DNA from 3 places in the uncultured Albimonas sp. genome. Region 2 is predicted to be linked to each of the others. Evidence: riboswitches for the same ligand, from Rfam matches in the RefSeq annotation. Region 2 holds a riboswitch; each other region holds the start of a gene.

Region 1 (3,847 bases), on a different contig from region 2:
GCGCGCGCTCGAGTCGGCGCTGATCGAGCACGGGCTGCTGGCGATGGAGCTGCCCGAGAGCCTCTACGCGCCCGAGGCCCGCCGGGTGATCGCCCGGCTGGTCGTCTCGGCGGGAGAGCCGCTGAGCGTCGAGGCCATCGCCGAGAGCTTCGCCCAGACCCGCCGCCGCAAGGGCGAGCCCGCCCGGACCGCCGCCCAGCTGGCCGCCGAGCGCGAGAGCATCGCCGCGACGCTGAGCGAGCTGAAGCGCCTGCGGCGCAGCGGCCACCGCTACCGCGTCACGACCACGACGCGCGAGGGCGCCGAGGCCTGGGTGCTGGAGCGGCACGCCGGCCTGCTCCGGGGCCTGCCGGGTCGGGTGTTCTCCTGAGCGGAGGGGCCCCGACGCTCGCCGGGGCCGGCGCCGGGGGATCGGTTCGACCCGGAACCGAGCCGCCCGTCGTCCGCGGAGAGGCGGGGCCGGAGCCGGCGGGAATCATTTCAAACTTGCCGAACGGCCGTTAAAAAAGTTGCCAACGACGGCCGGCGTTCCAGATCGGCCGCGCATCATGGGAGGGCCGCGCATGACCGACGGCTTCAACCGCGAGGCCGCCGCCGCGGCCGCCGCGCCGGGGGTGCTGCAGGGCATCCGGGTTCTGGATTTCAGCCGCTACATCGCGGGGCCCTACTGCGCCTCGATCCTCGGCGACCTCGGCGCGGAGGTGATCCGGATCGAGCCGCCCGGCGGCGCCGACGACCGCTTCCTGCTGAAGGTCGAGGGGTTCGACGACGGCGCCCAGTTCATGGCGCTGAACCGCAACAAGAAGTCCCTGACCATGGACCTTCGCAGCCCGCGCGGGCGCGAGGTGCTCAACCGCCTGGTCGCCAGCGCCGACGTGACGCTGACCAACATGCCCCCCGCGGCGCTGCCCAGGCTGGGGCTCGACTACGCCTCGTTGAAACAGGCCAACCCGGCGATCATCTCGGCCAACGTCTCGGCCTACGGGCCGCAGGGGCCGCTCTCGGGGCGCAACGGCTTCGACCTGATCGGCCAGGCGATGAGCGGCGCGACCTACATGAGCGGCTGGCCCGGCCAGCCGGTGCGCACCTCGTGCAACTATGTCGACTTCGGCACCGGGCTGGGCACGGCGCTGGGGATCATGGCCGCGATCATGCACCGACAGCAGACCGGCGAGGGGCAGGAGGTGCAGGCCTCGCTGCTGCAGACGGCGCTGACCTTCATGAACGCGGTGCTGCTGGAGGCCTCCACCGGCGTCGAACGCGCCCCGGGCGAGGGCCGCAGCCCCTACGCCGGCCCCGCCGAGCTGGCGCCCACGAAGGACGGCGCGGTGGTCGTGCAGGTCGTGGGACCGGCGATGTTCGCCCGGCTGGCGGAGGCCATCGGCCGGCCGGAACTGGCGCAGGATCCGCGCTTCGACACCGACGAGAAACGCGGCGAGGCCGGCGCCGAGCTCTCGGCGATCCTGGGCGAGTGGGCCGGCCCCCTGACCATGCAGGAGGCGATGGACGCGCTGGCGCAGGCGCGCATCCCCTCCGGCCCGGCCTTCAGTCCGATCCAGGCGATCAACGATCCGGGCGTGCGCGGGTCGGGCGTGTTCCAGGACCACCATCCGAAACCGGACGGGCCGGCGCTGCCGGTCGCGGGGTTCATCGCCCGCCTCTCGGCCAGCCCCGGCACGATCCGCGCCCCCGCCGCGGCGGCGGGCGCCGACACGCTCGCCACCCTGCGCGCGGCCGGCTTCTCGGACGACGAAATCGAGACGCTGACCGCCGAGGGCTGCGTGGTCCCGCCCGCCGCCTGATCCAGAGCCGCCGCGCCTGCCGGGCGCGGTGGCCGCGCGGGCGCCCCGGGCCGGGGGCCCTCAGGCGCCGCGGCCGCCTATCGGGTCGGCCTCGCCGGCGGCAGGCGCCGAGGGCGCAGGCGGGGTCGCGCTCCGCCCCTGCCAGCGATCGGCGAAGACCATCTCCGCGAGCGGTCGCCGGGCCGCCCAGCCGCGGGCCTGAAGCTCCGGCCCGTCGAAGAGCTCGCGCACATGGCCAAGGCACAGATAGGCCACCGGCGTGACCTCCGCCGGCAGATCCAGGATTTCGCGCAGGTCCCCCTCGCGGAAGATGCTGACCCAGCCGACCCCGATCCCTTCGGCCCGGGCGGCCAGCCAGAGGTTCTGCACCGCGCAGACAGTGGAATAGAGGTCGGTGTCCAGGTCATGCGTGCGCCCCAGCACGGTCGGCCCGCCCCGGGTCCGGTCGCAGGTGACGCAGAGGTTCAGCGGCGCCTCGCGGATGCCCTGCAGCTTGAGCTCGGAGTAGAGCGCCCGGCGCGCCTCGCCGAACATCTCCCGCGCCTCGGCGTTGGCGCGGTCGAACGCGGCGCGCACCGCCTCCCGCACGCCGGGGTCGCGGATCACGATGAAGTTCCACGGCTGCGACAGGCCGACCGAGGGCGCGGCGTGGGCGGCCTCGAGGATCCGGGTCAGCGCGGCGGGGTCGACCGGATCGGGCAGGAACTGGCCGCGCACGTCGCGACGCTCGCGGATGGCGCGGTAGACGGCGGCGCGCTCGGCGGGCGCGAAGGGCCCGGCCGGGCGGGTCTGGATCGGCTGCATGACATGTCCCCTGTCCGTGAAGCCAGCGGCCGCGGCGCCGTCCGCGCGCCTCGGTCAATGTCGTCCGGCCGGTCTTCTGACTTGGCATCCTCCCGAAGCGGCGCCTTCCCGGCCCGAGCCAGTGGCCTGTTGCCGCCCGGTCCGCCTCACAGCGCTGGGCACGTCGCGGATCTGCACCGCGTTCCCGATTATTCCCCCGCGCGTGGCGCGGCGGACACCGAACGCAACAGGGCTAGCCGCCTGCCGCCCCCGAGACAACCGCGTCCGAGGCGGGCGCCAGCGTCCGACGCCGCCGGCGACGGCGCGCCGGCGCCGGCCTCCCCTGGCCCGGGGGCGTCCGCCGGGCGCGCAATCGTCTCGCCAAGCGGGTATCGTCGGCCCAACCAATGATGCCCGGGACCCGAATCCCGGGCGCGAGGCGCATGGGAGGCGCACAATGACCGAGACCCGATCCCTCGACCGGCCGAGCGAGGCCGTGCAGGCCGCCGACGCCGCCGACGCCGCCGAGGCCCTGCGGGCGGCGCTGGCCGCCGAAGCCGAGGCCCGCGGCGGCGCCCTGCCCGCCGACCTGCTGGTCTTCGGCGCGGACATCCCCGAGCGGAACCTGCAGGACTGGTCCCGCCAGCCGCCGGTGCGCCCGCTGGCGCTGGCCCGGCCGCGCTCGACCGCCGAGGTCTCGGCCGTGCTCGCCGCCTGCGCCCGCGCCGGGCTGGCGGTGGTGCCCCAGGGCGGGCTGACGGGCCTCGTGCGCGGCGCCCACCCCGTCGCCGGCGGCGTCGCCCTGTCGATGGAGCGGCTGACCGGCGTCGAGGAGGTCGACCGCGAGGGCGCCACCATGATCGTGCGCGCCGGCACGCCCCTGCACGAGGTGCAGGCGGCGGCCGAGGCCGCGGGGCTGTTCTTCCCGCTCGATCTCGGCTCCCGCGGGTCCTGCTCGATCGGGGGCAACGTCTCGACCAACGCCGGGGGCAACCGGGTGATCCGCTACGGGACCGCCCGCGACCAGGTTCTGGGGCTGGAGGTCGCGCTGCCCGACGGGACCGTGGTCAACGCGCTCAACCGGCTGGTGAAGAACAACACCGGCTACGACATCAAGCACCTGTTCATCGGGGCCGAGGGCACGCTGGGCGCGATCACCCGCGTCGCCCTGCGCCTGCAGCCGAGGCCCGCGGCGCTGGACGTGGCGCTGTGCGCGCTGCCCGACTACGCCGCGCTGCTCTCGCTGCTGGCCGGGCTGCGCG
Region 2 (3,847 bases):
CGGCCGAGACGGCGGCGCGCTTCCCTCACCAGCTTTCCGGCGGCATGGCGCGCCGGGTGCTGCTGGCGGCCGCGCTCTCCACCGGGGCCGCGTGGATCGTGGCCGACGAGCCGACCGTGGGCCTCGACCCTGCCGCCGCCGACCGGGCGACGGCGCTGCTGGCGCGGCTGGCGGGGACGGGGCGGGGCCTCGTCGTCGTCTCCCACGACCTGCCCCGGCTCGCCCGCGTCGCCGCCCGCATCGTGGTGCTGCGCGAGGGCCGCCAGGTCGAGACCGCGCCCGCCGCCGCCTTCGCGGGCGAGGGCGCGGCGCTTCGCGACCCGTTCTCCCGGGCGCTGTGGCGGGCCCAGATCCCCGAGGACGCCGCGTGCTGAGCGCCGCCGGCCTCGCCCTCGCCTTCGCCGGGCGCGCGGTGCTGACTGATGTCGCGCTCAGCCTCGGTCCGGGCGAGGTAGTCGGTTTGGGCGGCCCGTCGGGCGCGGGCAAGTCGACGCTGGGCCGGATCCTCGCCGGCCGTCTCGAGGCCGATGCGGGCCAGGTGACCCTGGACGGCCTCCCGCGCTCCCCCGCCCGCCCCGGCCGCCCGGCGCCGGTGCAATACGCGCCCCAGTCGGCTGAGCTCGCCGTCGATCCCCGCTGGAGCGTCGCCCGGATCCTCGCCAACGCCGGCCCGCCCGACGCCGAGGCGGTCGCGGCCCTGGGCGTGCGCGAAGCCTGGGCCTCGCGCCGGCCCTCGGAGCTGTCGGGCGGCGAGCTGGCGCGGGTCTCGCTGGCGCGCCTCTTCCATCCCGGCCTGCGCCACCTGGTCTGCGACGAGGTCTCGAGCCAGCTTGACGCGCTGGAGCAGGACGGGGTCCTGCGCGCGCTGACCGCACTCGCCCGCGATCGCGGGATCGGCCTGCTGCTGATCTCCCATGGCGCGGGCCTGCGACGGCGCTTCTGCGACCGGGATCTGACACTTGCCGACGGGCGCCTGAACGCAACGCCCGCCAGCTGAGGCGCCGCGACGCTCCTGCCGCTGCGGGAGCGCTTGACGCCGCCCGGCCGGCAGGTCATCTTCGCGCCGTTCCGGTTCCGCGCCGGGGGTTCGCCCCCGGCCGGGAGCAAAAGGGAACGCGGTGAGGTCGACCCAATGCGGGGACCGACTCCGCGGCTGCCCCCGCAACTGTGAGCGGCGAGCCGACCCTCGATACGCCACTGGCCCACGCCCCCCGAGCATGCCTCAGGGGACCGGGCCGGGAAGGCGAGGGACCGGTGCAGACCCGCGAGCCAGGAGACCTGCCGGAACCTCGTCATCCTTCCTCCGTGCGGGGCGCGCGAAGGAGCGGTTCGATCCGCAGCGGTGACTTCGCAGTCGTCGTCTGACGGGTCGAGGTCCTTCCCCCATGAAGCGCCCCCGAACCCTTCGGCGTCATCTCCGCGCCGCCGGGTCCGCAGGGCTCGAGCGGCGCTTTCCCGCCGGCCGCACGCGCGCCGGCGACCAAGGGGGAACGCATGTCCCGCACCCATCCCGCGCCCGCCCGCGCGCTGCTCGCCGCCTCTTCGCTGGCCTTGTGCCCGCACGCCCTGCACGCGCAGGAGCCGGTGGCGCTGGAGCCCATCGTCGTCTCCGGCGGCCTGACGCCGATCGCCGCCGAGAAATACGGCCGAGCCTATTCCGTCGTCACCGCCCAGGACCTGGAGGACCGGCAGACCACCTACGCCGTGGACGCCCTGCGCGCCCTGCCCGGCGTCGAGGTCTCGCGCACCGGCGGCTTCGGCGGCCTGACCCAGGTGCGATTGCGCGGCGCCGAGGGCAACCACACGCTGGTGCTGATCGACGGGGTCGAGGTCTCGGCCCCCGAGCAGGGCGAGTTCGACTTCGGCGGCCTGCTGGCGGCCGACATCGAGCGCATCGAGGTGCTGCGCGGGCCGCAGTCGGCGCTCTACGGCGCCAACGCGCTGGGGGGCGTGATCTCGATCACCACCCGGCGCGCGCGGGAGCCGGGGCTGCGCTGGTCCGGCGAGGGCGAGGTCGGGACCGACGGGACCGGGGCCGTGCAGGCGGCGGTGCGGGGTCTGGGCGAGACGGGCTCGTTCTCGCTGTCGCTGGCCCGGCGGGAAACCGAGGGCTTCGACGTCTCCGGCACGCCCGGCGGCGAGGCAGACGGCGACCGCAACCTGACCTTCAACGGCCGGGGCGAGATCTTCGCGGCCGACTGGCTGACGCTGGGGGCGACGCTGCGCGTCACGGACCGGCATTCGGACCTCGACGGTTCGCTCTTCGCGGCGCCCACCGAGGCGGCGCTGGTCTACGACGACGCCTCCGCCCATGACCGGACCGAAGCGCTCGGCTCCCTCTACGCCATCGCCGAGCTGGGGCGCCTGCGATCGGAGCTTCGCGCGGCCTACCTGCATGCGGACGACTCCAACACGCTCAACGGCGTGAAGACGACCGACACCAGCTCGACCCGCCTTCAGCTTTCGGCGCAGGCGACGGTGGGGCTGGATGCGGCCAGCCTCGCGGCCGCCGATCACAGCCTGACGGGCAAGGTGGAATACGAACGCGAGAGCTTCGTGGCCAACGACCCCGCCCTGGTCTTCGACCCCTCCCAGCTCGACGAACAGACCCGCGGGCTCTACGGCCTCGCCGCGGAGTATCGGGGCACCTTCCTCGAGGCGCTGGATCTTCAGCTGGGCCTGCGCCACGACATCAACGACGCCTTCGAGGACGCCACGACCTGGAGCGCGGGCGCCTCCTACCGGATCGCCGCGACCGGCACGCGGCTGCACGCCTCCGCCGGGACCGCGGTGCAGAACCCCACGATGTTCGAGCAGTTCGGCTTCACCCCCGGCCAGTGGCAGGGCAACCCGAACCTGGAGCCGGAGGAGAGCTTCGGCTGGGACGTGGGCGTCGAGCAGCGCCTCTGGGACGACCGGCTGGTGGTCGACGTGACCTGGTTCAACCAGGACCTGAAGAACGAGATCGGCACGGTCTACCTCGCCCCCGCCTTCACGGTCGGCACGCCCGTCAACCAGCCCGGAACCTCCGAGCGGCAGGGGATCGAGGTCGCCTCCACCCTCTACGCCACCGACTGGATGACGCTGGGCCTGAGCTACACCTGGCTCGACGCCGAGGAGTCCACGGGCCTTGTCGAAGTGCGCCGGCCGGAGCATGAGCTGGGCGGCTACGTGACGTTCTCCTTCCTCGACGACCGGGCGCGGGTGACGCTGGACGGGCGCTATGTCGCCGGCAACCGGGATCTGGACTATCGCGCGCCCTACGCGCCCGGCGCCCGGGTGGCGCTGGACGACTACGTGGTGGTGAATGTGGCGGCCTCCTGGGCGATGACCGAGCAGGCCGAGATCTACGGTCGGGTGACCAACGCGCTCGACGCCGACTATGAGGAGGTGCACGGCTTCGCGACTCAGGGCATCGCCGCCTACGCGGGCCTGCGGGTGAGGTTCTGATGCCGCGCCCGCCCGCCCGCCCCGGCCGCGCCCCGCGCCTCGCCACGATCCTGGCGGGGGCGGCGGCGCTTGCAGGGACGTTCGCCGCCCTGCCGGCCGCGCCGCGCTCCGGCCCTGCCCCGGAGACGGCGGAGGCGGCGGCCGGGCCGGCGCCGCTCGGAACGCGGGAGGAGACGGCCCCGCAGCGGGTCGTCTCGATGAACCTGTGCACGGACCAGCTCGCGATGCTGCTGGCCGCGCCGGGGCAGCTGCATTCGGTGTCCTACATGGCGGCGGACCCGCGCGCCTCGGTCCTGCATGCGCGGGCCGGGGCCTATGAGGCGAACCACGGGCGGGCGGAGGAGATCTTCCTGATGCGTCCCGACCTGGTGATCGCGGGAACCTACACCACCCGCGA
Region 3 (3,847 bases), on a different contig from region 2:
AAGGGTTCCGAATTATCAAGGGAGGCGAACCCGCCCGTCGGTCCCCGTGGATCGACCGCGAGAGGCGGGACCACAAGGGAGGTTCGACCGCTCCATGGCGCATGCCCTCGCGGAGACCGCGCAGGCCCGAGCTCTGGCCGAGGAGGCCGAGGCGGCCGAGGCGGAACGGCGCAAGGTCTTGTCCGGCATCGGCTGGATGGTGGTCACAACGCTGCTGTTCGTCTGCGTCACCGGCATCGTGCGCCATGTCGGCGCCGCCGCCCCCGCGGTCGAGACCGCCTTCATCCGCTATGGCGTGGGCGTGCTGCTGATCCTGCCGCTGCTGCGCCCGATGCTGCGCAAGCCGCCCACCCGCCGGGCCTGGGCGTTCTTCGCCTCGCGCGGGGTGGTGCACTCGGTCGGCGTGATGCTGTGGTTCTACGCCATGGCCCACATCCCCATGGCCGAGGTCACGGCGCTGAGCTACGTGGCGCCGATCTTCGTGGCCGTGGGCGCGGCGGTGTTCCTGGGCGAGAAGCTGCAGCTGCACCGGATGCTGGCCATCGGCGCCGGCATCCTGGGCGCGCTGGTGATCCTGCGGCCGGGGTTCGAGGAGATCAAGCTGGGCCAGCTCGCGCAGCTGGGCGCGGCGCCGTGCTTTGCGGCCTCGTTCCTGATCGCCAAGGGGCTGACGCGGGCCCAGGATCCGACCGTGATCGTGGGCATGCTGTCGCTGTTCACCACCATCGCGCTGGCCCCGGCCGCCTTCGCGGTCTGGGTCCCGCCCAGCTGGAACATGATCGCCTGGCTGAGCCTGTGCGCGGTCTTCGCCACCGCCGGTCACTGGACCATGACCAAGGCCTTCCAGTGCGCGCCGATCACCGTCACCCAGCCGGTGCAGTTCCTGCAGCTGGTCTGGGCGACCCTGCTCGGCATCGTCGCCTTCGGCGAGCCGATCGACCCCTGGGTGATCCTGGGCGGGGGCATCGTCGTGGCCTCGGCCACCTACATCGCCCACCGCGAGCGGCTGGCCGCAAAGCGCGCCACCCTCCCCCCCGCCATCGCCACCAAGACCTGAGCCCCCGCCTTGCCCCCCGCTTTGCTTGACAGCGGGACGGCGGGAGACGAAACCTGCAGCAAGCGCATGGTTCCGATGGGCGGCCCTCCAGGGCGGCCCGGGATGAAAACGGGAATGCGGACAGGGCCGACCCACGTCGGGGGCCCGAAGCCGCAGCCGCCCCCGCGACTGTATGCGGCGAGCGCGCCCCACGGCCACCGGAGACGGGAAGGCGGGGCGGGCGTGGGAGGGAGACCTCCCGAAGCCGCGAGCCAGGAGACCTGCCACGCGTCCGTTGAAACCCCAGCCCGTCGGGTGTGACGGGACAGGAGGACCGACCATGCATATCGAACCCGGCGTCGTCACCGGCGCGAAGCTCGCCCTTTCCTACGTCACCGCGGCCGGCTGCGCCGTCGTCGGCGCCAAGATGGCCTGGGAGACCCTGCGCGAGCGCGGGCTTGTCTCGCTGGCCCTGCGCTCGGTCATCGCCACCGCGCTGGTGTTCGTGTTCTTCGAGGTTCTGCCGCACTACCCGGTGGGCGTCTCGGAGGTGCATTTCATTCTGGGCTCGACCCTGTTCCTGGTGCTGGGCGCCGCGCCGACCGCCATCGGGCTCGCCGCCGGCCTCGCCATCCAGGGGCTGCTGTTCGCGCCATTCGACCTGCCGCAGTACGGCATGAACGTGACCTCGCTGCTCGCGCCTCTGTTCGTGCTGAGCTACGCCGCGAAGAAGCTGATCGCGCCCGGCACCGCCTATGTCGACCTGCGCTACAGCCAGGCCTTCGCGCTGTCGCTGGCCTTCCAGGGCGGCGTGGTGGCCTGGGTGGCGTTCTGGGCGCTGTATGGCGACGGGTTCGCCGCGACCAACCTGACGGCGGTCGCCACCTTTGGCGGGGCCTACCTGCTGGTGGTGCTGATCGAGCCGCTGGTCGATCTCGCGGTGCTGGGCGCGGCCAAGGGCGCGCGCGGGCTGGCGCAGTCCGGCCTGGTCACGCCGCGCCTGTACTCGGCCGCCTGACCCCGCCTCGCTGCCGCGGCCCCCGGGCCGCCCTCCTGACCCCATGACGCGCGCGGCGGGCCCTGCACCCGCCGCGCCGCTTCGCTTACGGGAGACCCCCATGCCCGCCAAGATCCCCGCCACCGTCGTCACCGGCTTTCTCGGCGCCGGCAAGACCACGCTGGTCCGCCACCTGCTGACCCACGCCCACGGCCGCCGCATCGCCCTGATCGTCAACGAGTTCGGAGAGCTCGGCGTCGACGGCGAGATCCTGCGCTCCTGCGGGATCGAGGGCTGCTCGGACGACGATGTGGTCGAGCTCGCCAACGGCTGCATCTGCTGCACCGTGGCCGAGGATTTCCTGCCCGCCATGACCGCGCTGCTCGACCGGCCCAACCCGCCCGAGCACATCGTGATCGAAACCTCGGGCCTCGCCCTGCCGCAGCCGCTGGTGCGCGCCTTCAACTGGCCCGAAGTGCGCGCGCGGGTGACCGTGGACGGGGTGGTGACGGTGGTCGACGGGCCGGCCGTGGCGGCCGGCCGCTTCGCCGCCGACGAGGCGGCGGTGGACGCCCAGCGCGCCGCCGACGATTCGATCGACCACGAGACGCCGCTCTCGGAGCTGTTCGAGGATCAGCTCGCCTGCGCGGACATGATCGTCGTGAACAAGGCCGACCTGATGGACGGGGGCGCCGCTGCCACCGCCGCCGCCCTGCGCGCGCGGGCCCGTCGCGGCGTGCAGGTGATCGAGGCCGCCATGGGCGCCGTCGATCCTGCCGTTCTGCTGGGCCTGGGCGTCGGCGCCGAGTCCGACATGGAGGCGCGCCACGAGCTGCACCACCACCACCATCACGACGACGATGACGACCACGACGACCACGATCATGAGCACGAGCACGGCCACGACGAGTTCGAGAGCTTCCACGTCGACCTGCCCGAGATCCCCGACCCCGCCGCCTTCCAGGCCGCGGTCTCGGAGATCATCGCCGCCCACGACCTGCTGCGGGTGAAGGGCTTCGCCGCCGTCTCCGGCAAGCCGATGCGGCTGCTGATCCAGGCGGTCGGCCCGCGGGTGGACGCGCATTTCGACCGGCCCTTCGCGGCCGGCGAGGCGCGCGCGACCCGGCTGGTGGTGATCGGCCTTGCGGGGATCGACCGCGGGGCGGTCTCGAGCGCGCTGACCGCGGCCGCCACGCCCGAGACGGCGCCGGCCGCCTGATGCACCTGCTCGCCGCGACGCCGGGAGAGATCTCCGACGGGACCGAGCCGGTCGACCCCGCCCAGGATCCCGCGGACCTCATCTTCGTCAGCGCCGCCGACACCGAGCTGGCGGCGCTGTCGGAGGCGCGGCGGGGGCTGGGGGTCGACGCGCCCTCGCTGCGGCTGGCGCATCTCAACTGGCTGGCGCATCCCTACTCGGTCGATCTTTACCTCGACCGCACGGCGACGCGCTCGCGACTGGTGGTGGCGCGCGTGCTGGGGGGCGCCGCCTACTGGCGCTACGGGCTCGAGCAGTTCGCCGCCCGCCTGCATGCCGCGGGCGTGCCCTTCGCGGCGCTGCCCGGCGACGACAAGCCCGACGAGACTCTGGCCCGCCTCTCTACGGTCGACGAGGAGGACTACGCCGCCCTGTGGTCCTATTGCGTCGAAGGCGGGCCGGAAAACGCGCGCGGCTTCCTCGCCCTGACCCGCGCCATGCTCGAGGGGACCGAGCGCCCCGAGGCCGCCCGTCCGCTGTTGCGCGCGGGCCTGATCGGGGCGCCGCGGGCGGCGTGGCGGGCCGGGGCGCCGGTGGCGGCCGTCACCGTCTACCG

The links. A riboswitch is a leader RNA that binds a small molecule or an ion and turns the genes downstream of it on or off. The one in region 2 is predicted to bind cobalamin.
Region 1: it holds a riboswitch for cobalamin, as region 2 does, so the genes downstream of both, bluB (5,6-dimethylbenzimidazole synthase) here and AAC134_RS02575 (TonB-dependent receptor) in region 2, are expected to answer to the same signal.
Region 3: it holds a riboswitch for cobalamin, as region 2 does, so the genes downstream of both, AAC134_RS04495 (energy-coupling factor ABC transporter permease) here and AAC134_RS02575 (TonB-dependent receptor) in region 2, are expected to answer to the same signal.

What each region holds. Positions count from the first base shown of each region.
Region 1 covers NZ_CAXBOD010000004.1:91,160-95,006, forward strand. Annotated here, with positions in the region: gene AAC134_RS05080 (hypothetical protein) at 1-370, shown strand, start outside; gene AAC134_RS05085 (CoA transferase) at 564-1,802, shown strand; gene bluB (5,6-dimethylbenzimidazole synthase) at 1,863-2,606, opposite strand; cobalamin riboswitch at 2,655-2,843, opposite strand; gene AAC134_RS05095 (FAD-binding oxidoreductase) at 3,043-3,847, shown strand, end outside.
Region 2 covers NZ_CAXBOD010000002.1:55,509-59,355, reverse strand. Annotated here, with positions in the region: gene AAC134_RS02585 (ATP-binding cassette domain-containing protein) at 1-374, shown strand, start outside; gene AAC134_RS02580 (ATP-binding cassette domain-containing protein) at 368-997, shown strand; cobalamin riboswitch at 1,053-1,301, shown strand; gene AAC134_RS02575 (TonB-dependent receptor) at 1,495-3,450, shown strand; gene AAC134_RS02570 (ABC transporter substrate-binding protein) at 3,450-3,847, shown strand, end outside.
Region 3 covers NZ_CAXBOD010000003.1:183,977-187,823, reverse strand. Annotated here, with positions in the region: gene AAC134_RS04500 (DMT family transporter) at 95-1,057, shown strand; cobalamin riboswitch at 1,108-1,340, shown strand; gene AAC134_RS04495 (energy-coupling factor ABC transporter permease) at 1,377-2,054, shown strand; gene cobW (cobalamin biosynthesis protein CobW) at 2,155-3,252, shown strand; gene cobN (cobaltochelatase subunit CobN) at 3,252-3,847, shown strand, end outside.